One region of the Sporomusa intestinalis genome, then DNA from elsewhere that is predicted to be linked to it. Evidence: riboswitches for the same ligand, from Rfam matches in the RefSeq annotation. Region 1 holds a riboswitch; each other region holds the start of a gene.

Region 1 (10,955 bases):
GACCTTCCGGTGTGACGGTGGTTATTATCCGCCGTGGCTTATTGGCAAAAGCCAATGAAAATATACCGACAATGCTTCGGTACGGAATCTATGCCAAAAATAACTCATTGTATAATACGCCGCCCACTTTTAGTATTTATATGATAAAACTGATGCTGGAATGGATTAAGGAGCAGGGCGGGGCAGCTGCCCTTTATCAACAGAATCAGCGGAAGGCGGCACTCATTTATGATGCCATCGATGAGAGCAATGGCTTTTATCTTGGTCATGCACAGCCGGCTGCGCGCTCATTAATGAATATTACATTCCGTTTGGCCAATGAAGCTTTGGAAAAGAAGTTTCTTGAGGCAGCCAAGGGGCATGGCTTTGTTGGCTTAGCCGGGCATCGTTCTGTGGGCGGCTGCCGGGCCTCTGCCTATAATGCCGTTCCTTACGAAGCGTGCCAGGCATTACGTGAATTTATGCTGGCTTTCTACAAAGAATATGCATAGCAGGCAGCTGCAAATGAGCTAAAAGCAGAGTTTAAGGAGGAAAACATGGCAGTTACCCGATTTATATTAGTCCGGCATGGCGAAACAACCTGGAATAAAGAAGGGCGCTATCAGGGCCAGATTGATACACCGCTCACCGCATTCGGGCGGGAGCAGGGCCAGCTGGCAGCTCAGGCCCTTAAGGATATTCCCATCGATATTTGTTATGCAAGCCCCCTGTCCCGGGCTGTGGATACAGCCATGATGTGCGTTGCTGCCCATGGCTTAGCCGTCAAGACCGACAGCAGGCTGCTGGAGATTAACCATGGTGAATGGGAAGGACTCCTAAGTGACGATGTCGGCAAAACATATCCCGAACTGCTGGCCCTATGGAAGAGTACTGTAGTAGGTGTTACCATGCCCGGAGAGGGCGGGGAGAATATTACGGCTGTTCGTGACCGGTCCATGGCCGCGTTTCGGGATTTTGCCGCTTGGCATGAGGGGCAAACCGTGCTCGTGGTGGCTCATGATGCGGTCAACAAGGCTGTATTGTGTGACATAATGGACATTGATTTATCCCATTTCTGGCAGATCAAACAGGATAATACCTGTATTAATGTGTTTGAATATCAGGCGGGAAAGTGGCGGCTGGTGCTCCTGAATTCAACGACGCATCTGGGCTTTTTATATAGTGGAATTGAACAAAAAGGTTTATAATAATAGTATCGGTCTTCTAGGTGCCAATAACCGCAGCTTAGGAGACCGATTTTCTTGCCCTATAATCGGTGGTTAGTCATGTCAGGCAACTGACATTGAATTTTTGCAATAATAGCAGGTGTTAACAATTTGAACGCGAACATTATATAGTAATTAATAGTGATTCGATTTTGTGCATCAAAAGGAGCTGTTACCATGGATAAAGAAACAGGTTGCAATGTTGAAGCTTGTGCTGCTTGCGACTGCGGTTGCACAAGCTGCGGTGGTGCCGAGGACAATAATTTTAGCGGGCGGATGCAAGAACTTTACCAACAGGGCCAAACGGCAGCGATGCTTGCGGAGTGTACGCAAGAACTTGCCAGCAATCCGTCTAATAGTGAAGCTTATTTCTGGCGTGGTGTTGTAGCCGCTGTTACCAGCGACTTTGAACAGGCGCTTGCTGATTATACCAAAGCAATCGAACTTAATGCCGATGAGGCTTCCTATTACTCTTACCGCGGGAGCGCTTATGCAATGCTTGATGACATTAAAAATGCCGTTTTGGATTATTCAAAAGCAATGCTTTACAATCCTCAGGACTGGGTTAATTATGCTAACCGTGGTGTATTATATCTTAATAACGGCATGACCGAACATGCGATTGATGATTTTAATAAAGCGATTGAACTCGAACCGGAAGACCTGGGCTCCTATTTACACCGGGGCGATGCCTATGTTGCCCGCAATTTGTTTTCCGTAGCTATTGCCGATTATAGTAAGGTCGTGGAAAAGTTTCCTGAAGAAACCGAGGCCCTGCTAAAGCGGGGGCAGGCTTATTATGAGCTGAGCTTATATGACGAAGCCCTGGCTGATTATAATAAAGTGATTGAACTGGAACCGGAAAATATTCAGGCTATCGCCATACGCGCCTCGGTATATTTGGGCCAGGGAAAATTGATTGAGGCAATTGCCGATTTTACCCGGACCATTGAACTTGACCCTACCGATGCCAGACCCTATTTTTTCCGGGGAATAGCCTATGCGGCTCAGCAGTCGTATGACCAAGCGATCGCTGATTTTACCAGGTCAGCCGAACTGAATCCCAATAATGCCCTGGCTTATCATAACAAAGCCCTTTGCTGTGAAATACAAAAACAGGATAATGAGGCAATTGTTGCTTACCAGAATTTCTTGAAACTTGCTAATCCGGCGGCACCGGAAGCTGCTCACGCCCGGGAGCGTTTGCAGGCACTGGGGGCCGATACGGGCGGAAATCAGATCCAATAGGAGGTAAAGGTGTTTATGGATAAACGGCGTTTAGGACGTACCGGGCTAATGGTTACTCCCATTAGTTTCGGGGCGTTACCTGTACAGCGGTGTACCATGGCCGAGGCAAATCAGGTGCTGAATACAGCCTTGAATGCTGGCATTAACTTTTTGGATACTGCCAGGGCTTATACCGACAGTGAAGAAAAGATTGGGGTATGTATAGCAAATCGCCGCCATGAATATTATTTGGCGACGAAAAGTATGGCCAGGACGAAAGCCGCCATGGCCACTGATATCGAGATCAGCCTTGCTACTATGAAGACCGAATATATTGACTTGTATCAGCTTCATAATGTCAAATCAGAAGCGGACTGGAATACGGCCATGGCTCCCGGTGGTGCACTGGAAGCTATAAAGGAGGCGCAGGCAGCCGGCAAAATTGGCCATATCGGTATAACCGGGCATAATATGGACATGCTGGTAAGAGCCGTTAAGACTGGTGAATTCAGCACAGTTCAGGTGCCTTTCAACTGTGTTGAGCAGGGGGCTTTGCCGGAACTGATACCGCTGGCGCAAGCCATGGATGTGGGCATTATAGTTATGAAACCATTAGGCGGCGGCATGATCTCAGAGGTTGAACTGGCGTTGCGGTTTGTTCTTCAACATGACGGACTGGTGGCAATTCCCGGTATGGACCAAATAGAACATCTGGAGCAAAATTTGGCGCCAACCAAAAATTTTAAGCCGTTAAATGCGGAAGAAACGGCTATATTGGCGGCCGAAGCGGCGGCATTAGGGCCTGTTTTCTGTCGCCGCTGTGGCTATTGTATGCCCTGTGTGGCAGGAATTGACATCCCGTCTACGTTTATTTTTCATCATCAATATACAAGATATAATATGAAAAATGTAATCCCTATGCGGTATAAAGGCCTTGAGGCCAAAGCCTCTGCCTGCATTGAATGCGGTGAGTGTGAAAGCCGTTGTCCGTATAATTTGCCGATTCGCAGCCGCATGAAACAGGTGGCCCAGGACCTCGGGTAGAGATACAAGGAGGAAACTATGGCTGAAGAAACCAAAATTGACATTGCTGTTATTGGCGGCGGCCCGGCCGGACTGTCCGCCGCTCTGACAGGACGCATCCGTAATAAAAAGATTGCCTTATTTGAACACCTCGATTTTAGCCAAAAGCTGCAGAAAGCCCATTTAGTGGATAACTACCTGGGAGTGCCGGCAATAACCGGCAAAGGGCTTATGCAACATTTTTCCGGACATGCGCTGGCTCATGGTCCGGTGTTGATTAAGGAAAAGGTGATTAATGTATTTCCGGGTGAGGGTTTGTTTACTTTACTCACACCTAAAACCACCTATGAGGCCAAGGCTGTTATTTTTGCTACCGGTGTGGTTAGTACGCTGCTGTTTGAGGGGGAGCGCGACCTGCTTGGTCGGGGGGTAAGCTACTGTGCCACCTGTGACGGACGAATGTTTGAGGGACGGGACGTAGCCGTTATCTCTTATACCCAGGAGGGTGAGAATGAAACAGCTTTTTTGGGAGAAATTTGCCGTAATGTATACTTTTTGCCCCAGTATAAGGGGGATTTTGGCCATATGCGTTCCCCGGTAACCGTATTGTCAGCCAAGCCAAAGGCTATCAGCGGCGATGGTCAGGTAGAAAAGCTGATTACTGATAAAGAAGAACTAAAAGTACATGGTGTTTTTATCATGCGCCAGTCCGATCCGGTTGAAAATCTGCTGCCAGGCCTGGAACTTGATGGGGAAGTGATTAAAGTAAACCGGGATCTGTCGACAAATATCCCCGGGGTATTTGCTGCCGGTGACTGTACCGGTAAACCCTGGCAGATTGCCAAAGCAACCGGTGAAGGCCTGGTAGCAGTGCTAAGCGCAATTACCTATATCGATAAACAAGGTAAATAAAAGAACGAGACTGTTTGGCCCGCTGGTAATGATTGGGGATAACCCAGTCCGGTCACTAGCAAGCGTGGCTCAGTCTCGTTTTATTTTTTGTAAACAGAGAGTAAAATTACGGGCGCCTGTGCAGTTGCCGTTCTTCGCGTCTGCGGCTGTACAGCGCCAGCAAATCAGGCGGTGCGGGTGATTTCAATAAATAACCGGGAGCTAACTCTGCACATTTCTCCACAGCGGCTTTCAGGTCATAATATACTTCCCACTTGCCTCTGACCAAATCCTTACCGGTCAGACGGAGCAGATAAGCAGGATGATAAGTGGCAATTGCAGGAATGCCATATTTGGTAGTAAACCACCGGCCGCGATCTTTAGTAATACGGGCATTAGGCGACAGCAAATATTTTAACGCCACACTGCCCAGAGCAATGATAATCTTGGGTTGAACCAGCGCCAACTCCTTGTCCAGCCAGGTAAGGGCGCAGAACAGCCCTTCCTCTACCGTTGGTGTCCGGTTATTTCGCGGGCGGCATTTAATAATGTTGGTCGTATAAATTTTATCACGGGTAACGCCGACACTGGTAAGCGCTTTATCCAGAAGCTGGCCGGAAGGCCCTACCAGAGGGACGCCATATTCGTCCTCAACCCCGCCTGGCCCTTCCCCGACAATGGCTAATGGACTGCAAGGAGTACCATTATAGGAGGTGGGGCCGATTGCATCCTGACGCAGGTGGCAGGCGCTGCAAGCCAACAGCGACTGCTCAAGCTGCTCGTGCGTGTCATGGGTCATGATATCACCTCAGTATTCTATTTCGCTTTGCAAAATAAAATTCCTTTGGTACGAAGGAAAATAAAGTTCCCTTAACCCCAACTGACATCTGTATATACGAATATTTATTGTGCCCGATAGTAGGATATAATTATTTTGCCGGCAATATAATTTAATACAGTGTAATAAAACAGCTTGACGCTCTTTACGCTGCCAATTAGAATAGACATAGTTACATAATATTACCTATAACACCTTATGGTGTCTCCTGCAGGCGCTGGGAAGAATGGACCACATCGCAGAAAGGAATTAAGCCCATGAGCATAATTGAAGCGTTTTGTCATGTGATTGGCGAAAGGGACAAATATACAGCCGAGCATAGCAAAAATGTGGCTTGTTTAATGGCTGGTTTCGCTGAATATGCCGAATTGCCTGTTGAAGATGTGACCCTTGCTTATGTTGTCGGTATTGTTCATGATGTGGGAAAAGTCAGTGTTCCTGATCATATTTTAAATAAATCAGGAGACCTGACAGACGCTGAATTTGCAGTTATCAGGCAGCATCCTGACGTTGGGGCTGATATTTTGTCCGAGGTTGAGGGACTGGATAGGATCGCAACAATTGTCCGCCATCATCATGAACGATATGATGGTAAAGGCTATGGTACAGGCCTGGCGGGGGATTCTATCCCTTTTTTTAGCCGCGTACTGGCCATCTGCGACAGTTTCGACGCAATGACAACTGTGCGTTGTTACCGGCGGGAGCCATTTAGTATAGCGAAAGCACTGGAGGAGATCAGCCGGTGTGCCGGTTCGCAATTTGATCCGGTTATAAGCCGGTGTTTTATTGAGTTTATTAATGAGCGTCAAAAGTATAATAATAATTTGGTGGCTGCTCATGCTTAACTTCGCATCTAAACTGCCAGTACTTTACAATTGGTATTGAATAATGTATAATTTTATAATGCATAATAAATAGTATCTCAATATCGTTTGTTGCAATGACAGGGCAGCGCATAATTTGGAGTTTGCAGAGAGCCGGCGTAAGGTGCGAGCCGGTAACGTAATTATGACATCCACCCTATGAGCATGCGGTGATGAGCCGTACGGAACACGCCCGTTATGCGTGCCGAGCGGACTCCGGGAGTCAATCAGGGTGGCAACGCGGGAGAATTATACTCCCGTCCCTATCACAGGGACGGGAGTTTTTTAGTCTACCAGAATTTATAAATAAATTTTGTGGACATAAGAACGACTAAGGCTTCTGCCATCGTCCTAAAGAACTTGGCACAAGCCAAGTCTTATCTTATGTTAAGGAGGAAGATAACCATGTTAGATATCAAATTCGTACGGGATAACTCCGGGGTAATTGAACAGGCGCTGGCTAACCGGGGCGCAGCCATGAGCCTGAATGTGTTTATTAACCGGGAAAAAGAACGGCGGGAATTATTGGCCGAAGTGGAAACACTTAAAAACAAGCGGAATATTGTGTCTCAGGCCATCAGCAAAAAGAAAAAAAATGGGGAAAATGCCGATGATATGATTCTAGAGATGCGTGAGGTGGGCGATTGCATTAGCGCCATTGATGCCAAGGTCAAAGAAGCGGAGTCAGCATTGGCCGCTATTATCATGGGCATTCCCAATGTGCCTCATGTATCGGTGCCTATAGGTAAAAATGAACAGGATAATAAAGAAATTCGCCGCTTTGGTACACCGCGTGATTTTACTTTTACACCGCTTGCCCATTGGGAGCTTGGTGAAAAATTGGGTATTCTTGACTTTGAGCGGGGCGGCAAAGTAACTGGTGCCAGGTTTACTTTTTATAAAGGGCTGGGTTCCCGGCTGGAACGTTCATTAATTAACTTTATGCTCGACCTTCATACCCAAAAACATGGCTATACCGAGTTCTTTCCACCCTTTATAGTTAATGAAGCCAGCATGATTGGCACAGGCCAGCTGCCTAAGTTTGCCCAGGATATGTTTAAGCTGGAAGGCCTTGACTATTATCTTATTCCCACGGCAGAAGTGCCGATCACCAACCTGCATCGCCAGGAAATTCTGGATGCCAAGGAGCTGCCGCTTTATTATACAGCCTACAGCGCATGTTTCCGGGCCGAGGCCGGTGCTGCCGGCCGGGACACCCGGGGGCTTATTCGTCAGCACCAGTTTAACAAAGTAGAGCTGGTTAAATTCAGTCTGCCGGAAGAATCTTACAATGAACTGGAACAGCTGACTCTTAATGCGGAAAAAGTATTGCAGCTGTTAGGCTTGCCGCACAGAACCATGTTATTGTGTTCAGGCGACATGGGATTCTCATCGGCCAAGACCTACGATCTCGAGGTGTGGCTGCCTAGCTTCAACACCTATCGCGAGATTTCATCCTGTTCCAACTTTGAAGATTTCCAGGCCCGGCGGGCAGAGATAAAATTCCGCCGAGAACCCAAGGCCAAACCAGAGTTTGTCCATACCCTGAACGGATCAGGGGTGGCAATTGGCCGGGCGGTTGCCGCTGTTTTGGAAAACTACCAGCAGGAAGACGGTTCAGTTATTGTGCCGGAGGTTTTGCGTCCCTATATGGGGGTAGATATAATCAGGTAAGACCGGGCCCCGGCACTTTTGCTGCTTGAAGTGCCGGGGTTTGCTATTCAGACATTATTAACCGGGACGAGATAAGGGCTTAAAAAGTACATAAGTATTGCAAACAGCAATAAGAGCACAAGATATTTTATCATTTTTTTCTCTCTTTTACATATTTTGTTTTATTTGTTAATTATAACAAATAAAACAAAGTAAATGAAGTTATTGCAAAAATAATGTTGCGATCCTGACGGTTGAATACCTGGTACCGTTACTTTATAAATTAGTAACTATCTGCGGTTACATAGCGTAGACATAAATTATCTTGACTTTTCGTACTGTTAATCATACAATTTAAGTAATTCTATATGGAACAGGCGCCCGATCGGGCTTAAAAGGGAAGCCGGTGCGAATCCGGCACGGTCCCGCCGCTGTAATGGTGAGCCAACTGCAAATGAGCCACTGAAATAGTAACCTATTTTGGGAAGGCGTAGTCCGGCGATGAGCCTAAGTCAGAAGAACTGCCTGTTTGACAATCACCGTTTTCACCCACGCGCGATGGGGAGGGGATTTGCGTCAATACGGCAAATAATCTCTGCCACGCCCGTGCGCGTGACAGAGATTTTATTTTTTAAGGAGTTGTTTAGATTATGGCAGGAATTTTTTACGGCGTCGGTGTAGGACCGGGCGATCCTGAATTACTAACTTTGAAAGCTATTAATGCCATTAAGTCGGCAGATGTAGTCATTGCTCCCCGGACGGAGAAAAAAGACGAAAGTACGGCAATGTCGATTGCCCGTCCGTATATTCAGGAAGGCAGTGAGGTTTTGGAGCTCGTATTTCCCATGAACTATAACGCCCAAGCCCTGTCTGAGGCCTGGGTGAGCAATAAAAGCATAATCCTTGGCTTACTGGATGCTGGCAAGAAAGTTGCGTTCCTGACCCTGGGCGACCCTATGCTTTATAGCACTTATATGTATGTGTATCGGCTGCTGGAAGATTCAGGCCATGAAATTGTTAATATTCCCGGCGTTAATTCGTTTTCGGCGATTGGCAACCGCTTAGGGGTGCCGCTGGCTGAAGGCGGCGATATACTCAGTATCGTACCTGCCACGATTGATGAAAAGCGTCTGGAGCAGGTACTGGCGGTATCTGATAATGTTGTGCTTATGAAAGTATACAAAAATTATACTGAAATTGTCGAAAAACTGCATAAACACGGTATGGTTGAAAACGCTGTTATGGTCTCCAAATGTGGTTTGGAGGGTGAAGAAATAATTCATGATCTGATAACGGCTGGCAGCAAGAAAGTTAACTATTTGTCGACCATTCTTACTAAACGCTCTAAAGTGAGTAAACACGCATTGGCATGAACAGCAGTTCGTTAGCGGCCCTCCTGCGGCGCAAACAGGCTAAGGCCCGTATTGCCGGCTTGGTCCTCCTGGCGGCAACCGTGTTGTTTGCTTTAGCGGCGGTTGGGTTCGGCCGGGCGGATATCAGCATGGCTGATGCGGCTGCCGTTATCTATGGCAAGCTGACTGGCAGCCAGGAAGCCTATAGTTCCATTAACGCTGCCCAGACGGCAATCATCTGGGATATACGCCTGCCGCGGATTCTGGCCGCTATTGCCGTTGGCGGCGGCCTGGCTGTGGCAGGTGTGGTTTTTCAGGCGTTGTTGATGAATCCACTGGCTGATTCCTATACCATGGGGGTATCAACAGGCGCTGCTTTTGGCGCCAGTGTTGCGATCTATCTCAATATATTTGCCCAGGGAGGCCTGCCGGTAACACTGTTTGCTTTTGGCGGCGCCGTTCTTACCCTGTTGATTGTTATGTCAATGGCGCGGGTAAAGGGGTATGTATCGTCGGCAAACCTGATTATTGCCGGGATTATTGTCAGCAGCATCCTGTCGGCAGCAATCAGTATGGTAAAAAGTCTGGCCGGTGAACAGGTATCTGCTATCGTTGCCTGGCTGATTGGCAGCTTAGCGGCTAAAAGCTGGGACCATGTGGTGTATGCCTGGCCATTGATTCTGGCCGCTTGTTTTTTGTGCTATTATCATGCCGGCGATCTCAATATTTTGTCACTGGGTGACCGTGAGGCCCGCAGCCTTGGGGTTAATGCGTCGCGTTTGCGGACAATCCTGTTGGGGGCCGGCGCGCTTATTACGGCGGTATGTGTCGCTATTGGCGGTATTATTGGTTTTGTCGGCCTGATTGTGCCCCATATGGTCAGAATGGTCACTGGTTCCGATAATAAGGCCTTAATTCCGCTATGCGGCCTGACTGGTGGTTTGCTGCTCCTGACAGCTGATACGTTTGGCCGGTCAGTCGGCAATATTGAAATCCCTGTCGGTGTCTTGACAACACTGTTAGGCGGGCCATTTTTTGTATATATATTCAGGCTGCGCAACAAGACGCTTGGGTAGGGGCGTTTATGATGATTAAAGTAGAAAACATACAATTTAATTATGCTGATAAACCGGTGCTGCGTGATATCAGCCTGAGTATCTGCCAAGGTAGTTTTACCGGTATCGTAGGCCCTAATGGCTCGGGTAAAACGACGTTGCTCAATGTTATGACAGGTCAGATGAAGGCCGTTGCCGGCAATATAACAATTAAAGACCGGGATATCACTGCCTATCGGATTGAGGAATTGGCCCGCTATATTGCGATTGTACCGCAAAATATGGAGATTAGATTCCCCTATACCTGTCTGGATATTGTCGGCATGGGCCGTACTCCGTTTAAGGCCAGGCTTCAAGGGCTGAATGACGGAGATTTAAGGATTATTGAGAATGTCATGCGGATTACTAATACGCTTGATTTTGCGGGACGGCTTATTACAGAGCTGAGTGGCGGCGAACGCCAACGGGTATTATTTGCCAAAGCCCTGGCGCAACAGCCGGAAATTCTGTTTTTAGACGAGTCTTTTTCCAATATGGATATTTTTTACAGCATTACCTGTCTCAACCTGCTCAAGGAGCTGTGTGCAGAGCAGGGATTAACAGTGGTGGCCATTATCCATGATCTTAATCTTGCCAGCGTCTTTTGTTCAGACGCTGTTGTTCTTAAGGCTGGCCGGCTGGTTGAGCAGGGGCCGGCGTCAGCCGTACTTACCCCTGCACTTATCCGGGATGTATTTAATATTAAGGTAGTACGTGCAGGCGAGACCGGTCTGGCCGTACTTTCCGACCTGTAAGGGGACGAACTTTGCTGAAGGGGTGAAAAAAGCAATGAAAACTAAATTTTTACG
Region 2 (10,955 bases), 2.6 Mb from region 1:
TATGACGGCTGATCCGAGAATTGTTGATAATGCCAGGATTCTTGAATGCATAAGCTACGCCGAGGTGTGTCAGCTGGCTCACCAGGGGGCCAAGGTCATTCATCCCCGGGCGGTGGAGATTGCTATGCAGAAGAATATTCCGCTTGTGGTGAAATCAACCTTTTCTGATGCCCCGGGGACCTTAATTACCAATATTGCCAGAGAGGATGCGAGTAACGCGGTTGTGATCGACCGGGTGGCAACAGGAGTAACCTATCTGACCAATCTGGTGCAGATAAAGGTTCAGCTTGCGGAAACAATGGCAGGTGATACCAGTTATAAAGTATTTAAAACACTTGCTGACAGTGATATCAGTGTTGATTTGATCAACGTCCATCCCGGCCAAATTATGTTTACCATTAATGCCGATCATATGGATAAGGCGGCAGAACAACTAGAGCAGCAAGGCTATCATATTGAAGTTTTGGAGAACTGTGCCAAAGTATCGGTTGTGGGCGGCGGCATGCGTGAGGTGCCCGGGGTGATGGCAAGTTTTATTGAAGCATTGACAAATAACAAAATCGCTATTCTTCAGACAGTAGACTCTCATACCTCCATCTCGGCGCTGGTGCCGCAAAACGATGTTGGGGCAGCGGTTAAATCACTTCATGAGAAGTTTGGTTTATCAAATTAATAAGGAGAGAGTTTGATGAGGCATTTCGGGCGGATTTTAACTGCAATGGTAACCCCGTTTAACAATGATGGCAGTGTTAATTATGGTGAAGCTGTTAAATTGGCTCAATACCTTGTAAACAATGGTTCAGACGGTCTCGTCGTCACCGGCAGCACCGGTGAAGCGGCAACCCTGACCAAAGAGGAGAAGGTTAAACTCTATACGGCGGTGCTTGAGGCTGTGGGCGACAGGGCCACAGTCATTGCCGGCACCGGTACGAATGATACTAGAGACTCTGTTGAACTGACCAAAATCGCCGAGCAAACCGGCGTCCATGGGGCTATGGTCGTTGCTCCCTATTACAACAAACCGCCCCAGGAGGGGTTGTTTCAGCATTTCCGGGCGATTGCCGAGTCTACAGCCTTACCGCTGATTGTATATAATGTGCCGGGGCGCACAAGCTCTAACATCCTGCCGGACACGATCGCCCGGCTGGCGGAGCTGGAGAATATTGCCGCCGTTAAAGAAGCCAGCGGCAGTTTGGAGCAGGTTTCGGAAATTATCCGTATTACCCCTAAGGACTTTTTCGTATACAGCGGTGATGATGCTCTAACCCTGCCGGTGCTGGCTGTGGGGGGGCAGGGGGTTATCAGTGTGGCCGCCCATATTGTCGGCAGTCGTATGCAGGCCATGGTAAACGCCTTTTTTGCCGGAGATATGGTCAAGGCTAAGGACCTGCATCTGGAACTCCTGCCTTTCTTCCGGGTGATATTTGTCACCACCAATCCTATTCCGATTAAAGAGGCGGTTAACCTGATCGGTATCAAGGCCGGCCCGGTAAGACTGCCGTTAGTACCGCCCACTGCCGGTGAAACGGCCCAGCTGACAAAGATTATGCAATCATTAGGCGTGTTAAATTAGTTAACGGTTACCGGTAGCGCAAGCTACCGGTTTTTTGTATGTAGAGGCAGGTTTTGCATATAATATTTAAGAGCGAGTAGACCACTTGTTGTCAGCGAATACTAAATAGGTTATAATTATTCACAAGTGGACAGGACGGCCGGTTTCTAGTGATGGGCTTAATGAACGGGCAGTTACAACTTGATTGATTAATATTTTTGGAGGTGTATGTTTTTTTGGCGCGACAACCAGGCAAAGTACAGATTATCCCTCTGGGCGGGATGGGGGAAATTGGCAAGAATATGACGGTAATCCGTTATGGTGATGAAATCATTGTAGTTGATTCAGGGTTAATGTTTCCGGAAGATGACATGCTGGGCATTGATCTGGTCATTCCCGACATCAGCTATCTGTTGGACAACCGTGAGTTAGTCAAGGCTATTGTTTTAACCCATGGGCATGAAGACCACATTGGGGCATTGCCGTATGTGTTAAAACAGCTGAGTGTTCCCGTATACGGAACTCGCCTGACCCTGGGGATTTTAGAGGGACGCCTGAAGGAAAACAATGTTCCGGCCAGCAATCTGCATGCCGTAAAATCCGGGGACCAGATCCAAATCGGCCATTTTTCCATTGGCTTTATCCGGGTAAGCCATAGCATCGCCGATGCGGTAGCTTTATCCATTAAAACGCCTGTAGGTGTCATAGTCCATACGGGAGATTTTAAACTTGATCAAACACCGGTTGACGGTAAAGTCACTGATTTTCACAAATTTGCCGAATTAGGCGACCAGGGGGTGCTGGTGCTGCTGGCAGACAGTACGAACGCCGAGCGGCCCGGCTATACGCCAAGTGAGAAATCAGTGGGCGTTACCTTTGATGATGCCTTTCGCAATGCGCGGGAACGAATTATTATTGCCTCTTTTTCATCCAATATTCACCGGATTCAACAGGCTATTGACACAGCCTGCAAGTACCGGCGCCGGGTGGCCATCCTGGGCCGGAGTATGGTGAACGTTGTTACGATCGCCTTAGAACTTGGTTATTTAAATGTTCCCGAGGGCGTTATTATTGATATTGACGAAATTAACAACTATCCCTCATCCAGCATCGTTATTTTAACAACAGGCAGTCAAGGGGAACCCATGTCGGCCCTCACCCGGATGGCCATGTCGGATCATAAGAAAGTTGAAATTATTCCCGGTGATACTGTAATTATCTCGGCTACGCCAATACCGGGCAACGAGAAGCTGGTGTCACGGACGATTGATTATTTATTCCGCCAGGGCGCCGAGGTTGTTTATGAATCCACCTCAGGCATCCACGTATCCGGCCATGCCAGCCAGGAGGAGCTTAAGCTGATGCATAATCTGCTGCGGCCGAAATTCTTTATCCCCGTACATGGCGAATACCGGCATCTGATTAAGCATTCTAAACTGGCCCAGTCTTTAGGCATGGCCAAGGAAAATATTTTTGTTGCCGAAAACGGCCAGGTCCTGGAATTTACCGCGGACAAGGGCGCTATAACCGGCAAGGTAACCTCAGGCAATGTCCTGGTGGACGGCCTGGGGGTCGGCGATGTGGGGAATATCGTCCTCCGGGACCGCCGCCAACTGTCGCAGGACGGGATACTTATCATTGTTGTCACTATGGATAAGCAGCGCGGTCAGGTAGCTGCCGGCCCGGACATTGTATCCCGCGGTTTTGTCTATGTCCGTGAATCCGAGCAGCTGATGGAGGATGCCAAGGAGCGGGTTAAACAGGCCCTGGATAAATGCGAACTCAATAATATTACCGAATGGGCCACAATTAAGTCTAATGTTCGCGATACCCTGGGCAAATATTTATATGAACGCACCCGCCGGCGACCCATGATTCTGCCTATCATTATGGAAGTCTGAAAAGCTGCTTGCCGCTTCAGTCAAAGAAAACACGGCTTGGGCCGAGCTGGGGCGAAAGCGGAAGCCGGGTTGCCCTTATCCAGGGAAAACTAACCTTTCTATCCTGAAAAATACATTTTTCATTCTTTGCTGGTGCCAGCGTAATGGCATGAGTGTCTATCAGGATAAAAAAAGCCCTGCCGCAGTTAGTTAGTCTAATTGCGGCAGGGCTTATAGGTTGGGGCCTGGTACCAGCTTCTAAGAAGGCGACAACAGCGGCTAAATAAACCAGAAAAAGAGTAAGGCTAATAACAGCACCCAAAAATGGGATAACAGAAAAAATATGATCGCTGCCAAAATCAACCAGAATAGCATAAATCTAATCCCACCCTCTGCTTGTTATCTATTACATATTATGTTTGGTAAAGAAATATGCTACCGCCAGGCAGTGAGACAAACACAGCGAATAAATGTGTCAGAGTATACGCCTGACGGTGGCTGTAACCAATAAATCCTCAATCATCTATTTACAAATGTGTTTGGCCTGATCTATACTAAGGGCAAGAGAATTTTTGTGCTAATTTATCCCATATACACCATTAACAGCATAATGTGGGGATAGGTGCCCTTCGGGGCTTAATAGAGAAGTCCGGTGCAATACCGGCACGGTCCCGCCACTGTAACGGGGAGCAAGCCTGCAAGTGCCACTGAGCAATCGCTTGGGAAGGCGCAGGCGAGCGATGAACCGGAGTCAGGAGAACTGCCTGCCCGGCAATCGCCATTTGTACCTGCGAGCGACAGGGCGGGGATTACGGCAGCGTAAACACGCAAACACTTTCCTTGCAGGAGAGTGTTTTTGTCATTCTGCCAGAAGTTAAAAAATTTTTCTGTGGGCATATGAACGACTAGACCCTAATGGGTGGCGTCCTAAAGGGCTTGACTCAAGCCAAGTTTTTCTGATGAGGACGTTCTCGTTGAAAAACATTGCCATGAGGCAAAAAGGAGAGGAACAGCATGAGTCTGATCGACTGGTTTTCCCGGTTGTTTGTGAAAGAAGCCAAGCATTATGTCTTTACACCGGTAACAGCGGATGTGGAAAGGATTGTGTTCCAGGAGGGACAACACTATTTTCGCCTGCGCCTGGCGGAAATGTTCCTTAAGGATGACCGGAAGCTGTTTCGCAAGGTTGTGCCAGTGGTTTCCTCTGTGGTCGGTTTGCAATTCGGCGCCAATGCGGCCCAGCAGCTGCCCAGCGTGGCCGGTCCGCTGGCGCTTAACCTGGATGAAAGCTCGCTGGGACATGGCGTGGAGCTGAATTACTCCCTGACCAACCTGGTGCCTTATCGCGGCGGCCGGGTGTCGATTAGTGCCGCCTTACTGGCCTATGTCAACAAAGACTATTTTCAGTCTTTTTTAAGTCTTGCCAATAGCATTTCCAGCCTGCTGACCATCGGCCAGCTGTCAACCACTCTCAAAGTGGTCGACAGTGCGGTCAGCGCGCTGCAGGACCTCTTAGCCGGCGGGGATAAAGACATCCGTCTGGTGTTTCACAATGAATACGCCGGAACAGACAGCCTGGGCGGCGTATCGCTCCAGAACGGCTATTTTGCCGTGATTAAGGCCGATGCCGCCAAGTTCAACCCGGAAAAGCTGTTCGTAAAAAATTCGCAGCTCTACTGGGGTGACGACCAGACACCGGCCAGGCCGCTTACCGGTTATGACTACATGCTGTTCAGCGTGGAAGCGGCGCTGTACCGGGACGACTTCCGTTATTTTGCTGAGTACAACAGCTTGCTCTATACGGCCATTGAAAAGGGCATGATCAATAAAAGCGAGGGCGATGCCGTTATCCGGGCCGGTATGCTGGCTGTATTCAAATCAGATGATCTGACCTATGTTGATAAAACGCGGGTAGCGGCCGCACTCAAACAGGAATATGAAGAACGGCTCTCGCTGCAGGGTAAATTAAAAGGAACAATCGCTGCCGACGGGCAGTGGCTGAACACCAGGGCGCTGGCAATCAACCCGGACGGGGTGTGGCGGCAGATTGAGCCGCTATTGGCTGAACCACGGGATGATGCTGCTATTGCCGGCAAAATCTTTAGGCTGATCGAAAACGGCAAAATCGCCTGAAACTTAATTTGCGAACCTAAAGAAACGATCAGGCCCTAACGGGCACAGGCTGGATGAAAATAGCGTCACAACCTGGTATTTTTTCCATATGAGAAATACTATCATAAAACCGGAAAGTTAACCTTTCTATCCTGAAAAATAGCATTTTATATTCTTTGATGGTGCCGTTATAACGACATGACTGTCTATCAGGATAAGAAAAGACTTGGCTTGGGCCAAGTCCTTTGGGACGATACCCTTTAGGGTATCGTCGTTCTTATGTCCACAGAAATTATTTTTTAACTGCTGGTAGACTAAAAAAGGTACACCGGCCATCAACCTGCGGTGTACCTTTTAATGTTCCGGCTTATAAACCTAAAAAACCGACTCTATAAAGCCGGTTATGCAGCCTGAACCTATTTTTTACTTATTATTCCCTCGGAAACGGGAAGGTAGAAAAAATTACTGGATATCATTTTTCATTCGCTCCAGAAACAATTGCAAAGCCTCTCTCTGGCCGGGAGTGAGAGTTTTAGCAATGGTTACTAATTGCTTGATATCTATTGGTATTTCCGTATCATCATCAGAAAAGAATTCACTTAAACTTATTCCTAAGCCAGCACATATTTTACTCATAGAATCAACGGTAGGCTGTTTTTCACCTAACTCAATCTGCCTTACAAAACCCTGTGACAGTCCTGCTATAGCCGCGAGTTTATTCGTACTATACCCTTTTAATTCACGTAGTTCAATAATGCGTTTTGTGATATCCATTTTTAACCACCTTAAAAATAATTCTAAAAATAATTCTATAGTAATAATAGCATATATCACTATCGGAAAAATAATATCATAGTATTGACTGATTAATTCTATAGAATTAGAATGTTAAGCATAAGATGTACTAAAAAGGAGGATGAGAAAATGACGCTGGAAAAATTGCGGACTATGAAAAATATGTCGCAGCAAAAACTGGCGAAGGCAGCAGGCTTAACGCAGGGATATATTTCCGAACTTGAGCGTGGCGCAAAAAAAAATCCTGGCCAGGTAGTGGTAAAAAGGTTAGCAAACGCTCTTAATGTATCCACTGATATGATTTTAGGACTATTTCCTGATACATTGCCTGCCAATGCCAAAGAAAAGTTGTAGCGGCCTAGGAAATGAGGTTGCAAAACGAAAACCGACCAAGCCGGCCGGTTCCTTACGTACTATTTTTTTATATAGGGACTACTTATTTCAATGGGATTAAAGAAAGCCGCCACATCGATTTCTAACCCTTCCGCGATTAGAAATAACATATCTATAGAAAACGCGGAATTAGCCTGGGGAGCTTCAATTTTAGATATATGGCTTGCACTGACTTCAATTTTTTCAGCTAATGCTTCTTGGCTTAATCCGCGTATATTCCGATAAAAAGCTACCTTTCTACCGATTTCTCTATATTTTTCTACATACCTTTTCGGTTTCCGCAATACTTATCCACCTCCTGCGTTCATTATACTGGGGATGGAAATGCCATTGCACTTCACAAATAATATAATATTGTTGCATTGCTTGTGAAATAAATGGTATTATATGGTGAAAAAGATAATGGTTTTGCCGCTGTTTTAATATATATACGACATATCTTCTCTACGTCTTTACTTAATCCTGTTAACAAATACCTGATTTATGGAAAAGTTCGCTCAACAGCAAAAACAGTTTTGCCATATAGCTTGACCTTGACCGTAAGCCAGAGCCTACCGGTCTTGCAACCGGATCAGGACTGAAAAGATCATCTGATAAGCCGATAAGGCTTCGTCAAACAAGGCGAGCCTTTGGATATTACGACTAGAGGAGCTATTGAGGGATGCTTAAAAGGAAAAAGAGACTGACAGTAAAAAAAAGACAGGAATATGATGCTTTATGTGATAAAATCCGGGAACTGAGCCTGGAATATGATCTGTTGGACAAGGAGAAAAAAGACATAACGGAAATAAATAAGCGCCTGGGTATGCTGTTGGATCAATGTTTTGCCTTTGTGCGCAGAGAATATTACAATAAAAATTAAACTGCCTGGTTTGGCCAGGGACGCGTAAGTATAAGAACACCAAAGCCGGGAAGTGATCCCGGCTTTGGGCCGTACTGGTGAGTCCTCCAAGCGAATTATTGGCCGGCGTAATGATAGCGGCCAGCATTACAGTTTATAAATTAATATTGCGGATAAGCTACTATAAAAAAGATAAACTGGCATTAAACAAGGAGTGGAAAACAAGGCTGTGAAATCCCATAGTAAGAATAAAATAATCCTGCTTGGAGTTGGAATACTTGCTGTAATGATACTTGTTTCAGGACTTTGGTATTACGCTCCCCAATATCTTCCCGGACCGTTCAAAAAGTCTGAACAGATGCCTGCAAAGCCGGCTTATGAATATTACATCATTCAGGATGAGGCGACAGGCAATACCTTGATGTATGTGTCAGTCGTAACCGTGAATATAGGGGATGAGCTGGTCGTGGATAATGGCAAATGGTATAGGGTGGTGCGGGTGGAAAACAACATAGCCTATGCCAGACAGTTTGAAAAACAGCTGGATAAATAAACGCTGCCGGAGCGGTCCGGGAACGGCTGAAAAAATAGACAAAAATTGCCGGCTGACAGGAGCGTGAAGAAGAAGGAAGTTTCCGGTATGAAACTCGAATCCAGGTCCATACTAGTAATGATAATACTAGTTGGAGGGAAATTATGTTAAATAATGATAACCCTGTTATAGCACCTCCTGGAACTAATCCGGAAACCCCCCAGGAACCGGTGATGCCGGCAGAAACACCGAAAAAACACCGCTCGGTTTCAGCCAAAAAGGGGACGGCGGCCGGGAACATTCAGGAATTGGGCAGCACTGAGATTCCGGTGGCCAAATCTAATGTTCATGTTATGACAATTATTGGTCAGATTGAAGGTCATATGGTGTTGCCGCCTAATTCAAAAACGACCAAGTACGAACATATTATGCCGCAATTGGTAGCTATAGAGCAAAGTCCGGAGATTGAGGGACTTATGCTGCTTTTAAATACGGTTGGCGGCGATGTCGAAGCCGGCCTGGCCATTGCTGAAATGATCGCCAGTATGTCTAAACCCTCTGTTTCCATTGTCCTGGGTGGCGGTCATAGTATTGGCGTGCCTGTGGCCGTTTCGGCTACCCATTCGTTTATTGTGGAAAGCGCCACAATGACAATCCATCCGATCCGCCTGACCGGTCTGGTTATTGGGGCGCAGAGTTCTTTTGATTATCTGGAAAAGATGCAGGAACGGGTAAATAACTTTGTTACCTCCCATTCAAATATATCTGAGAAAAAATGGAAGGAACTGCTGTTTAAAACCGGTGAATTGTCACGGGACATCGGTACCTCGGTCGTAGGCCGGGATGCAGTGCGGTATGGCCTTATTGACGAAATCGGCGGTGTCGCCTCGGCGATGAATAAACTGCAGGAAATCATCCGCGCCAAAGGTCAGACTAAGGGGTTGAAGCAGTAATGGTGCTTTGGACTATTATGCCTGATGAAGTGCTGTTTGCCCAGGACTATAGTCCTGTTTTGGAAGAGGTTGAATTGGCCGGCACCAGAATGATGGTGGAAAAGACGGCTGGGGATGGCTACCGGGTTGTACGCATATTATCAACTGATCCGCAGGATTACCTTCGACACGATATTCAGCCGGGCACGGTTTTTCACAATGATTGTTTTCATTAGTCAGCGTCAAGCGCTCTCATAAGGGGAGCGTTTTTCTTTGGCAAAATAAAGGATTTTTCTCCATTATGTAGAATGCAATACTGTTAGAGGTGGTATACTTTGCCTAAATGGTTAGCCCATTTAACTCCTGAATTAAGACATGAACTATTTGGCATCACCATGGTGACCGGGGGCGTACTGGCGTTAGTCAGCCTGTTTGGTTTAAATGTTGGTCCCCTGGGGCTGTTTGTTGCCAAAATTCTTAGGTATACTTTTGGGCTTGGCGCCGTGGTTGTGCCGCTGGTACTGTTGATTATAGGCTTAAAGTATATAATGGTAAAAAATTCGATTACATATTCTGTGAAATTTTGGGGCCTGTTGCTTTTATATTTTATGGCTTTAGCCATTTATCACCATATCAAAATTCCTGTCGGTCAGGAGATATTGCCTGAAAGCCTGGTATCAGGCGGCGGCTTTGCCGGTGGAATGATGCTTTTTTCCTTGCGCAAATTATTAGGTGTCCACGGTTCAATCATTGTTTTGTCAGCATTATTGCTGTGCTCCTTGCTGATGGCAACAACGTGGTCGCTGGCAGAAACCTTGGCAAATGCCAAAGAGAAAGCGGTAGAAAGCCTGGTTTCAGCCAGGGAAGCGATTGCGGCCTCTACGGAAACCATATTCCAAAACGAAGAGGAAGAACCGGCCGGGCGCCAACCGGTGTTTTATGACCAGCAGCGTGACGGCAAGGCGGGGCTTTCTGCTGCCCCTGCCCGGGAAACCGACGCCGATTTCACTGGGGCCGAGTATTCGGCACCGGCTGAATTGGCCGGGGCACCGCCACTGGCTATGGGCACCCCGGCAGCAGCCGGCATTAATCCTGCCTATGGGCTACCGCCGGTATCGCTGCTAAAGAAGCCAAACCGGACGCGATTGACCAGGGTCCCCAAAGAGGTTGCCGACAATGCCCGGATATTAGAACAGACGCTGGATAGTTTTGGTGTCAGTGCCAAAGTCATAAACACCTGTCAGGGGCCGACTGTTACCCGCTATGAGCTGGAACCGGCCCCAGGCGTAAAGGTAAGCAAAATAGTTAATTTGGCCGATGATTTATCACTTAAGCTTGCTTCATCAGGGGTTCGTATAGAAGCACCCATCCCGGGCAAAGCCGCTATTGGCATTGAGGTGCCAAATAAGGAATTGTCAGGGGTTGCCCTGCGGGAAGTGCTGGAGACGGATGAATTCCAACGCTCTCCATCAGGACTAACGGTTGCTTTAGGCAAGGATATTGCCGGTCAGCCGATTGTTACCGATTTGGCTAAAATGCCTCATTTACTGGTAGCCGGAGCAACCGGTTCCGGTAAGAGTGTTTGTATCAACACGCTGATAACCAGCGTATTGTTTAAAGCCCGGCCGGATGAAGTAAAGCTTGTGCTCATTGACCCGAAGATGGTGGAGCTGTCAAATTATAATGGTATACCCCATTTATTAACACCTGTTGTGACTGATGCCAAAAAAGCGGCGGCGGCTTTAAACTGGGCTGTCCAGGAGATGGAGCGCCGGTATGAGGTCTTTGCAACAGCCGGAGTTCGTGATATTTCCCGCTATAATGAACTGCATCCTGAAACCAGGTTGCCGCTTATTCTAATTATCATCGACGAGCTGGCCGACCTCATGATGGTGGCACCTGTTGATGTTGAGGATGC
Region 3 (10,955 bases), 160 kb from region 1:
CAGAACGTCCCTGGTTTCCTGTTTATGTTTCTGATGTAACTGACCAGGCAAGACAACAAATAGAATCAGCAGCAACAATCCGGCAAATATTTTTTTCATCAGCATGATCCTTTTACCGCGCTGGTTGGGGGAAGCACAAGCACCAAAGGGGAGAGAGCGGTTGGCAACTGAGCACCGGCGCAATCGCCAACCAAAATCAGGCTATCCCAACGCAAAAATTCCGTTTTCATCCCGTTTCTCTCCTACTGCCTGCATAAAGAAATTACAGTTACGTTATCAGAATTTGCATTCCATACCGAGCATATAGCTGCGTCCCGGTGACGGCATATACACCCTGTTATCAGCCAATACGGCACTGTATAAGGTGATCGGCATATAATAGAGATCAAACAGATTATTGACTTTTAAAAATACGGTTGTATCCTTGTTCACACGATAATTTGTGCTTGCATTCCAGAGCCAATAGCTTTCTTCGGGAATAAATTTTACATTGTTTGTTTGAAACGTGCTTGTCGGCACAACCTCAAACCGGCCCACACCCTGAATGCCGATATCGTATTTATCCCGTTTGTACGTCATGCTGATATTTGCCTGCCGTTTGGCATAGCGGACAATGGTGCTTTCCTCCTCCGGATTCATTTTGGCAAAGCCGACGCTGCCATAGAGATTGCGAGCCAATTGCGTATTGTAGCTGATTTCAAAGCCTGTCGTGCTAATAGTCCCGGGAATGTTCCAATAGTAGGAAGGATTTGACGTTGACCCCTGTGAGTAGGCGGCGATGGCATCTGTCTGGCTTCTTTTGTATATATCAGCCTGCAGATTTGATTTTTTATTGATTTGCCAATTCATGCCGATTTCATCGGTGCGGCCGCTTGTCGGCTTTAAATTGGGATTGCCATAATACCCGCCGCCATTTTGCACATTGCCGAAGATCTCCGTCACCGTCGGTGTCTGATAAAAGCCGTTGGAGGCGAGATATAGATTTACGCTGTCATCGGCCGCATAGCCCAGATTATAGCTGGCAATCGTTTTGGCATCAAAATCACTTGGTTGCGTGTGCCGCACGCCGGCCGTAAATTTTAATTTGTCAGCCAGCTGCAGCTCATCCTGCAAATAGATGGCCTTTTCCGCCAGCACCGCAGTACCGGCGTCGTACCGCGTGTACTCCAGGCCCGCCGCCAGGCGGTTGCTGTCATTAAGCTGCTTATAGTAACGGTCACTTATATTCCAGGCGCTATAATTAACAATTTCATTAGTGGTTGCATACTTATAGCCCTGTCCGGGATCATTGGCATTGTTCCAGCCGGAAATATAGCTGCCTGTGCGCCAACTGTCCACCCTGCCGTGATAGGCGGCAAACTGGTTGCTTTCCGTCTGGTCGTCATTACGATAATCAATAATATAAGTCAAGGCAGTTAAATTAAGATGGCCGTTCCAGGGAAAAACAGCATCGCCGTAAATCCTGGCATACTCCATATCCTGCCGGTGACGCTGGTACTTTATCAGGATATCGGTATTGTCGTTCGCTTTATAACCGTATTTCAACTCGATATCGTTGGCATCCAGGTCCCGGGGATTGGCGTTGCCATTCCCGTCAGTAAAATCACCGCTGTTTTTCTTTTGCCAGTGGACAGACCAGTAGCTTCTCTGGCCGTCTGTTCCTTGTGTCCCCAGATTATAAACCTGATAGCCGTTATCGCCGGTAGTGTATTTCAGCGTGGACTCTGCCGCCGGCGCTGTGATTTTTCCCGGCCGTTTGGTAATGATATTAATGACCCCGCCGACCGCATCAGCGCCGTACAGTACGGAAGCCGAGCCACGCAACACCTCTATCCGTTCGATATCAGTCATATTATAATTGACTGCATTGGCCTTATAAGAGGTCCCGATATTTTGACGAACTCCGTCTACAAGCACAACCACCTTATTGGAGCCCCGCAATGCCGGCGCCGTCTCGCCCGATATCTCATAGCCGATGCCATCGCCATACAGCGGTGTATTAAAGCCCGGTACGTGTTCCATAATTTCGTACAAGCTTTTATAATGATTTCTTTCAATTTCCTCGCCGGTAATAACTACCATGCCGGCATTGCTTTTTGCCAGCTCCACCGGCGTTCCCGTTGCGGTAACAACCACTTGCTCCAGGGTAAACTCCGCTGCCGGCGCTGCATAGCCACCGGCCGACAAGGCCAGTGCCACTAAGCCGGTCAATACAACAAGCCGTTTTTTCCTTAACTGTAAATACATCCTTCTGCGCCTCCTGCCACCTCTAAAATGAATATTCAACACCTAATAGGAAATTACGCCCTTTGGCACTGACATCAGCCATCACCCCGGTTGTAGAATTATACCAGCTGACAGGCATGTAGTATTCATTAAACAAGTTGTTGACCTTTGCGAATACCTTCGTATCTTGGCTGGCCTGATAATTGGCACTTAGATTCCAAACCCAGAAAGTCTCTTCCGGTAAAAATTTTACACCGGCGGGAATAGATGACGGCCGGCAAATATCATAACGTCCGATCCCTTTCAGGCCAACGTCGTATCTGGCTTGTCTGTAGGCAACCCCTAGTGTGACAATATCAGCCGGAGTCGAAACAACAATGGGATTATGTCCGGACCACATTCTGAAATAACCCAAATCAACAGACAGATTTTTGTCAAATTTCTTCGCCATATTGAATTCAAAGCCATTATAAATATTTTCGTTCGCAGTATTAATATATTGTCTCATGCCATCGGCAACATTTTTATAGGTAAAGCCATTGGTTTCATTACGCCGGAACACATCAACAGTAATTTGCGTGTTCTTATCAACAGTAAAGTTAAAACCAATTTCATTCGTTTTGCCGGAAGCCGGCTTTAAATCATAATTAGGAATATACAAGTAATTTCCAAAAACTTGTCCTTCCGAGGGCGGGACATAGAAGTCCGCCGAGTTGGCAAATAAATTCAAGCGGCTGTTGACCTTATAGCCTAGATTAAAGCTTTTGGACGTATTATACTCATACTCTTTCGGCATTGTCCGGCGTACACCGGCCGTAAATTTTAATTTTTTATTGATCTGGAATTCGTCCTGCAAATAAACAGCGCTTTCACTCAGGCGGCTGGAGCCAACTGCTTTATAGGTGCTGTAGTCATAGCCTGTGCTGATGCGGTGCCTTGCATCAAGCTGCCGAAAATAACGGTTGCTGACCGCCACTTTTGTTACATCCGTATCATCGGTCTGGGATTTGCCGCCCGGCAACAGGCCGTCACAATGGCGCTCACTGTCCATGCGGCCACGGATGATGGAAAACTGGTTGCCTTCCGTCAATTCTTTGTTTTTATAATCAACAATCATCGTTAGGGCGCTAAGATCATGGAACCCGTACAGCGGTGCATCGTAATCGCCATAACCTTCCGTATAATTGATATCATGGCTGTTTGCATAATACTTAAAAATCACATCGGTAAATTCGTTTACACTATAGCCGTATTTGAAATTAATGTCCTGTACGTCTAAATCTGTGGCATGACTTTTACCGTGACCGTCTTTATAATTACCCTGATTTTTTTTCGCGGCACTGATATACCAGAAACTGTTCCCTTCCGCGCCCTGATTGCTGACGCGAAACGCGTGGTAGCCATAACTGCCGGCTGTATAACTAGCTGTCGTCTCCGGCTTTGTCTGCTGGCGGGTGGTAATAATGTTAATAACGCCGCCAACGGCGTTAGCACCGTAAATCGTGGAAGCAGAACCCTTATACACTTCAATCCTTTCGATATCTTTCATGTCAAATTCCGAAGCACCGCCGCGAAAGGCCGGATTCATCCCCTGATTTACCCCGTCAATTAACACAATGGCGGCAGCGCCACGAATCGTCGGTGCCGAATAACCCGACAGTTCATAGCCAACACCCGTACCATACATGCGGGTATTCACACCTGGGACATTTTCCAGGACATCATAAATTGTCCGGTAATGATTTTTTTCGATATCCTGTTTTGTTATTACCGTAATATCCGAATAGTTATCGGCAGCACTTACCGGCGTTGCCGTTGCGGTAACCACTATGCCAGCTAAATGAAAGGTTTCGGCAGCCTCCTGGGCGGCTTCGGCATTTGTGCTGCTTACTGCATTGCAAGTGAGTAGTGAAAGTAAAATCATTTTCCTAAGGCTATATTTATAACGCACTAAACACACCCCTTAAAATTGCCCAATTCACTTATGACTTTTTTGCAATCAATAATCTGGCCACAATTATTAACAGAAAATAAGCATACTTCCGCTTTTGAAGACAGCGGAAGTATGCTTATTCAATAAGTTAGCGCTAATAGCTCAACGCTAAGCAATATTCTTATTTATGCATTACTCGCCTTGTCGATCGCAGGCAAAAGTAATCAGGAGCAGGCAGTTCTTCTGACTTAAGTTCATCGCCTTTTTTCGCCTTCCCAGATAAGATCCAGTGACATATTGAAAAAAGACTCCCTATTACAGCAGCGGGACTGTATCGGATTTACACCGATTTCTCTATTAAGCCTGTACGGCACCTATTCCCCACAAGTATTAAATTAGACTAATATTTCGACCCCGGGTCTAATTATTATTCTATAACTCTCTATTTACTATTGTCAAGGTTATTTTTTACTTTTGTTGTATAAAATGCCATCAATAAAGAAACGCAGCATACGGACTACCCGAAACTCATATAAGCTTTTCCGTTCAAATAATAACTCAGCGCTTTGCTCGCTGTAGAATTTGCCGCTGCTAATCATTTGCCGGTAATAACCACGGATAAAATGCATTTGTACTTCAAAAATATAAAAAATTTCATTTCGGTTAAAATCATTAACTTTGCCTAATACTTTACTATGCAGTCCGTCATATAACATAGTCAAACGCTGCTTTTCTTCGATAACCTCGTGTTTTTCGCACTCGCTGTTAATTATGTCTTCATATTCCAGCAATTTTATCAGCAAGTAGTGTTCCTTAATAAATTTATCGGTCATTTTTATGGCAAAACCTTTAAACTCTTCCCCGCTCATAGGCGCTACCTGCTCAAGTTCACTGATAAAATCCGCTACTAATTCCACATGCAAGTCATGTAAAATCTTCAAATATACAGAAGCTTTCGATGTAAAATAATAAAAAATCATTGATTTTGCCATTTTTGCAGCTTTCGCTATATCTTCGACGCGCACTTCATCGTAATGATTACTTTTTATCAAATCCCTAGCGGCTGCAAGAATTTGTTCCCGCTTTAAGGCCCGTTTAGTATTAGCCATATCCTTGACCTCGTCATTTGTATAAATTATAGTATGTATCCTGCCTGCTTAAGCCGGCCGCATGACAAACCAGCCTCGGCCGCCATCGCGTTATTAGGCTGTATGCAGGCATATACTCTATTACCCTTCCTCTCCCAAGGCAGCCTCGGCCGCTTGCTGGAGATCACGCACAAGATCCCGGTAATCTTCGAGTCCGGCGTGGAAGCGTAAAATATACCCCTCCGGCAGGGGCGTGACTTCGCGGTTGGCATGCACCGGCAATACCAGCGACAAATGCCCGCCCCAGCTCTCAGCAACCCAGAACAGGTTCAGGGCATCGACAAAAGCCTCGATGTGCTTTGCCGGCAGGTCCGGACGGAAAGCGACGCTGAACAGGCCATTGCCTTTACTGAAATAACGTGTAAACCGTTCGTGATAAGGTGAGGTCGCCAAAGTCGGCGAAAGGACGCCGGTGACAAAAGGCTGTTGCAAAAACCATTCGATCAGCCGCGCTGCGGTGTCGGCGTGTTGATTGAGACGTTCTTCGGTCGAATCAATTCTGTGATACAGCCGCGAGCAAGTCGTTGGTGCGACCGCGCCATTACCGGTTGCGCGCAATTCGTCGGCGATGCGCTGCAGATCTTGCGGATGCTTGGCGATCACCATGCCCGACGGCGTATCGCCATACCCGCCTTCGTATTTTGTCGTCGCTTGCACAACGATATCTATGCCGTGTTCAAGCGGTCGAAAACGGACGTGGCTTGCCCAGGTGTTGTCCATAATAGTACGTAATTTGGCATGTTGGGCTATCGCTATTATGCCATCAAGGTCGGGGATTTCAAAAGTACCGCTGCCCGGGGCCTCGATATAGACAATCAATTCGTCGCGTAATGAATACTCGCTGCGCGCTTTTACCAGGAGCGAGTGAAATTCCTCTGCCCCAACCCCTGCGGGATAACGGATTTGTTTTATGCGACGCCGGTTCAAAAACCGGAGCATTGGTCCATATACATTATCAGGAATAAGAACCGCTTGCGGGGAAAAGGCATCTATAGTGGTTGCAATCGCAGATAAGCCCGACGGACAGATGACGGCGCCGTGGCCTTTATGCAGGGCCGCCATTTTTCTGCACACAGCGTCGGCTTCCGGTGTCAGTGGCACGCCATATTCCGCACCGCCATAAGGTGCTCGGCCGCATTTGTCTGCTGCCCGATAGGTCCCAAGCTTGGGAAACAAAACTGAACTTTGCCCCCAGGAACCGGTTTGCGAAAAGCGGCCGGCATCGCCAAGGCCGGCCGGATTGGGATGCCCGCAAACCGCGTAGGGATCGGAAACAGGCTCATGTAAACGTCGTGTTGCCGGCGAACAGAGCGCGAGAAACGCGCGTCTGGCCTCGCATTTGATTAAAATTTCCGGTATTTTACCCGCCACAGAATTCTCCTCCAAATTTTATCGTATAGATTCTTAGTTCTTTAATGAACAAACATAGTCCTTTTTTTACAGAAGGCTACCTTTCAAAAAAAAGGACTGGGCTCCTGATTGGGAGCCCAGCTAATGGTTTACTCTCGTTGACGGCGCGGCCGGAACAGTTGGCACCTAATAGCAAAAATAATTTCGCCCGCCGGCGTAGCCGCCCGTTAATTCGGCTTGATCTGCAGTTCAGAATAACCCTCGAACTGGGTCAAAATTCCGGCCAGCGCCTTCTCAACATTCGCCAGGGTTACAGCCGCCGGGTTATGCCGGTTCGTTAAATGCAGCTCAAAACCAAAAATTTGTTTATCATTCGCTGCATAAGCGCGGTTGTTGCCAACGTTAATAAGTGATATCACCTTGTTTTGAAACAAGCGATGGGCAATCTCCTTATACAAGTCCATATTATTGCTTACAGGCTCTGGGGTTACAATTTCAATAGAAAAAATCCGGGACGTTTCATCGCAGGCAATACACATTGCTAACACTTCCTCATCTCACTTGCTGAAAACACAGGCCGTACTCACGTTTCCGCCATCATATTGTAACATAATCGAGAATCATTTTCAATCATTACAATGTTTATCACACTCTGTTGCCAAGACCAAACTTTAGCCGCTTTGTTTAAGCAGCCCGGGCCAGCAACAGCCCCACCGCATAAGGTGGAACAGCGGCCGGCTCCCAGGCAAAATTCCAACCGCCGCTAATTTATGGTATGATATAGACAGTACTCTTTACGGGCTTTTTTCGGAGTTGTTCATGCTAATATAAATACAATATTGGAACTAGGAAGGGATTAAGATGAAGATCGGTTTTTTTGATTCTGGTATTGGCGGCTTAACCGTCCTTGGCCACGCTTTAAAAATACTGCCGTTTGCCGATTACATTTACTATGCGGATATTGAGCATATACCGTATGGGGAAAAGACCAAAAGCGAAGTGAGACACTACGTCCAAAAGGCTATGGATTATATGGCCGAGATCAAAGTAGATGCTGTGGTGATTGCTTGTAATACGGCAACAAGTGTTGCCGGCATGAAGCTGCGCAAAAATTATAGTTTCCCGATCATTGGCATGGAGCCGGCTGTAAAACCGGCAGTTGCGTATTGTAAAGAAAAAAACAAAAAAATATTGGTATTGGCAACCAGCCTTACGTTGCGGGAGGAAAAATTTCATCAATTAATTCAGAGGCTTGATGCGGCCGCAATGGTTGACACACTGGCGTTAGGCGGCCTGGTAAAGTTTGCGGAACAGTTTGAGTTTGACACTGCCGGTGTAAATCAGTATTTGCAAAAGGAATTTGCTCCATTAAAGCTGCCTGATTATGGCGCCGTTGTTCTTGGCTGCACCCATTTCCCCTTATTCGGGAAGGTTTTACAGCAATGGTTTGCCAAGGAAACCGTTTTTTTCGACGGCGGCCTTGGCACCATACATCATTTGGCAGATATAGTAAAGCAAAGAGGCGTAGCCCCTAGTATTGATGATAAAATTAAATTTGTCATTACAGATGGCAAACTCCCGCCCAATGATGTTGATTATAAAAAAATACTGCAAACTTATTTGCATAACATATAAACACAGTCTCTTTATATCTTTTTAACAAACTCTGATTTCAGCTTCATAGCGCCAAAACCATCAATGTGGCAGTCAATATTGTGATCGCCCTCAACCAAGCGTATATTCTTAACCTTCGTCCCCATTTTTATGGCCGAAGAACTTCCTTTTACCTTAAGATCTTTGATTACACTTACCGCGTCACCATCCTGCAACACATTCCCATTTGCATCTTTGACAACGGTTCCCTGGCTTGTGCCGGCTTCTGCTCCTGCCGCCCACTCATGACTGCATTCCGGACATACCAATAGGATTCCATCTTCATACGTGTATTCTGAATTGCATTTTGGACAATTTGGCAATTGGTTCATGTTATATTGCTCCATTCTTTATTGGTTTTATCATCAAAAAGCGGCTTTTTCCGCTATGAGTCCTCTTTACTTCCTATTCATGGCAATATTTTTTCTTATCATGCTCATTTATTTTACGAATTACCCGGCAGGGATTTCCCGCTGCAATTACGCCGGCCGGGATAAAACACATAGCCCTGCTACCGGGCCTCCCAGCTTGACGAATGCAGCGCAAAAGCAAGCGCATCCGCCACCGCAGCGGGCAACATGGAGCCGTGAGTTTTGTCAGCCTGCTCCCGAAAACTTACCTGCAGGCCGGCTAGTCCCCCTAAGTCGGCGGCGATCTCCCTGCCTGTTAGCCCGGAGCGAAACCTCGTTAGCGAGGCGGCGTCAGCTTTAGAGAGCCCTGCCCGCAGGGCTTGTTGGCCGGCAGTCTCTACCAACAGGCGTACAGACGCTTTGCCGTTCCTTGCCTGTTCGCCAGCCACGAAGCCGGCGTGCTCCGCTAAAATCGAACCGCCATTCCACCATATTGACGGATCGGCGGCCACATAAGACTGGAACGACGTAGGCGAGGTATAGAGGATATGCAGGACGAGCAAGCCAGCCAGGGAATGCCCGAATAGGGTCTGCCGGCTGCGGTCGACCGGCGCCATCCTCTCAATCACTGGCTTTAGCTCTGTTTCGATGGCAGCAAAAAATGTGTCACGGCCACCTGTTGCGAAGGCCCCTAAGCCTATGGCCTCAATCGGAATGAGATCCGGCGAGGTCGGCGGTGTGAGATCAAAGTAACGCCGGCCGACATCGATACCGGCATCAATCGGATAACCTATGCCAACCGTTACAACAGGCGAGAAACCGGCAGCCTTCTGGGCAGCCTGCAGCAGCGGAAAAGTCAGGTTTCCGTCAAGCAGGTAGATCACCGGATAACCCTTGGCAGGCACGGGGCCAACCGGCACTGAAACGAAAATCCGATACCTGCCGCCATGTTTTTGGAAATAAAGATCAAAGGTCTTAAGCTGGTATTCAGTCCGTCCGGCCCCTGCAGAACCGGCAATATCTGCCGCTAAACCAGCCGGGGCCGCAGGGGTTGTGGCCTGATTATAGGCCCCTGTTTCCCGGTTGCAGGCGCTTGCCCACATAATTACAAGCAAAACAGCTAAAACCAGGCTTTTCCACTTGCGAATTTTATACCGGAATTTCATCGTTAAAAGGCTCCTTTACCCTAGCCGCAGGCGGCACCTATTACATTGTAATTGGCTTTTTATAAAAGTGATTGTTTTATTGATTTCGGGCATTTTCTCTAGCGCATCCGTTTTATTTTTATGCCTGTAATAACTGAATAACTTAGCCCCATCCAGTTTTTCGCTTGAGAATAGTGCAACATTTAATTTGTCTAGCATCCAATGATAGCGCGGGAAAATATGAAAGTGGCAATGACTTGTTTCCTCTCCCAAGTTCAGTATATACACCTTTTCAACCTCCGGCAGCTTCTGCAGAATACACATTATGGTTTTTGTCCCTCTGGCCATTGCCACCAGCTCTGTATCGGTTAACTCCTGATAATCAGGGACATGCCTGAGCGGGGAAATAATTATATACCCTGGTATATTGACATCAAGACAATGATGTACAATAATGCTGTCACTCTTGTAAAGCAGCCCTCCGGGTGGAATCCTTGTTCCTTCGATAATCCGGCAAGTTATGCACATAACCTTTGCTCCTGTTATATACCTTTTATTTCGTAATTTACCATCCATATATAAAACTCCTGCTAATGGATCAGCAGGAGTTCTCTGTATTGGGCAGTTATCAGTGGCTGCGCTTCTCCCGGTCATACCTAACGGCAGGTTTATTGCCCGGTCAGGACCGCTTTTTTCCTGGCAACTAAATGATGCAGCCAATCTTGTTGTTTAAAATTTTAACAAATGTTTTGCGAATGAAGGTATCGGAATAGAATTTCTCGCACAGCTCTGTTAGTTGCCGGGGAGTAAGTCCGATATCTTCTGCCAGCACTTCCGGAAATTCCTGCTCGGCCAAAATATGCTGAGCAATTGCCTGCGTACTGGTAAATAAACCAATATGTAAAATAGTGTTGTCCCCGTACCAGGTTTCGTTAAAACGACGGCCAAAAAGCTGCAGAGCCGTACGGCAGGCACTTTCATTCAACTCCCAGAAGCTAACCAGCTCTTCTATCGTGGCAACCATTGCCGCTGCATCTTCTCTATGCAGCTGTTGAATGGAAGCCAGTAGTTCCTGCGTTGAGGCAATGGGAATTAACAGCTTCTCATTTTCCTTATACATAATAAAATAGAAGGCCAGCGGTACATATAT

What was found. A riboswitch is a leader RNA that binds a small molecule or an ion and turns the genes downstream of it on or off. The one in region 1 is predicted to bind cobalamin.
Region 2: another riboswitch for cobalamin. It lies ahead of ACZ481_RS11705 (hypothetical protein); the one in region 1 lies ahead of cobI (precorrin-2 C(20)-methyltransferase).
Region 3: another riboswitch for cobalamin. It lies ahead of ACZ481_RS24355 (TonB-dependent receptor plug domain-containing protein); the one in region 1 lies ahead of cobI (precorrin-2 C(20)-methyltransferase).

What each region holds. Positions count from the first base shown of each region.
Region 1 is NZ_AP042390.1:5,407,467-5,418,421, reverse strand. It holds gene serC (3-phosphoserine/phosphohydroxythreonine transaminase) at 1-491, shown strand, start outside; gene ACZ481_RS25120 (histidine phosphatase family protein) at 537-1,187, shown strand; gene ACZ481_RS25115 (tetratricopeptide repeat protein) at 1,383-2,453, shown strand; gene ACZ481_RS25110 (aldo/keto reductase) at 2,469-3,476, shown strand; gene ACZ481_RS25105 (NAD(P)/FAD-dependent oxidoreductase) at 3,495-4,367, shown strand; gene ACZ481_RS25100 (uracil-DNA glycosylase) at 4,474-5,145, opposite strand; gene ACZ481_RS25095 (HD-GYP domain-containing protein) at 5,442-6,029, shown strand; gene serS (serine--tRNA ligase) at 6,453-7,721, shown strand; cobalamin riboswitch at 8,059-8,243, shown strand; gene cobI (precorrin-2 C(20)-methyltransferase) at 8,351-9,073, shown strand; gene ACZ481_RS25080 (FecCD family ABC transporter permease) at 9,070-10,128, shown strand; gene ACZ481_RS25075 (ABC transporter ATP-binding protein) at 10,137-10,901, shown strand; gene ACZ481_RS25070 (ABC transporter substrate-binding protein) at 10,936-10,955, shown strand, end outside.
Region 2 is NZ_AP042390.1:2,502,089-2,513,043, forward strand. It holds gene dapG (aspartate kinase) at 1-673, shown strand, start outside; gene dapA (4-hydroxy-tetrahydrodipicolinate synthase) at 689-1,573, shown strand; gene ACZ481_RS11700 (ribonuclease J) at 1,834-3,453, shown strand; cobalamin riboswitch at 4,035-4,214, shown strand; gene ACZ481_RS11705 (hypothetical protein) at 4,447-5,565, shown strand; gene ACZ481_RS11710 (helix-turn-helix domain-containing protein) at 6,007-6,318, opposite strand; gene ACZ481_RS11715 (helix-turn-helix domain-containing protein) at 6,469-6,693, shown strand; gene ACZ481_RS11720 (helix-turn-helix domain-containing protein) at 6,753-7,016, opposite strand; gene ACZ481_RS11725 (hypothetical protein) at 7,394-7,594, shown strand; gene ACZ481_RS11730 (stage II sporulation protein P) at 7,788-8,126, shown strand; gene ACZ481_RS11735 (ClpP family protease) at 8,270-9,058, shown strand; gene ACZ481_RS11740 (YlzJ-like family protein) at 9,058-9,273, shown strand; gene ACZ481_RS11745 (FtsK/SpoIIIE family DNA translocase) at 9,433-10,955, shown strand, end outside.
Region 3 is NZ_AP042390.1:5,247,112-5,258,066, forward strand. It holds gene ACZ481_RS24345 (ABC transporter substrate-binding protein) at 1-99, opposite strand, end outside; gene ACZ481_RS24350 (TonB-dependent receptor plug domain-containing protein) at 277-2,247, opposite strand; gene ACZ481_RS24355 (TonB-dependent receptor plug domain-containing protein) at 2,270-4,177, opposite strand; cobalamin riboswitch at 4,376-4,552, opposite strand; gene ACZ481_RS24360 (TetR/AcrR family transcriptional regulator) at 4,621-5,268, opposite strand; gene ACZ481_RS24365 (trans-sulfuration enzyme family protein) at 5,389-6,678, opposite strand; gene ACZ481_RS24370 (hypothetical protein) at 6,885-7,196, opposite strand; gene murI (glutamate racemase) at 7,519-8,292, shown strand; gene ACZ481_RS24380 (zinc ribbon domain-containing protein YjdM) at 8,304-8,642, opposite strand; gene ACZ481_RS24385 (alpha/beta hydrolase) at 8,822-9,826, opposite strand; gene ACZ481_RS24390 (HIT family protein) at 9,842-10,381, opposite strand; gene ACZ481_RS24395 (hypothetical protein) at 10,509-10,955, opposite strand, start outside.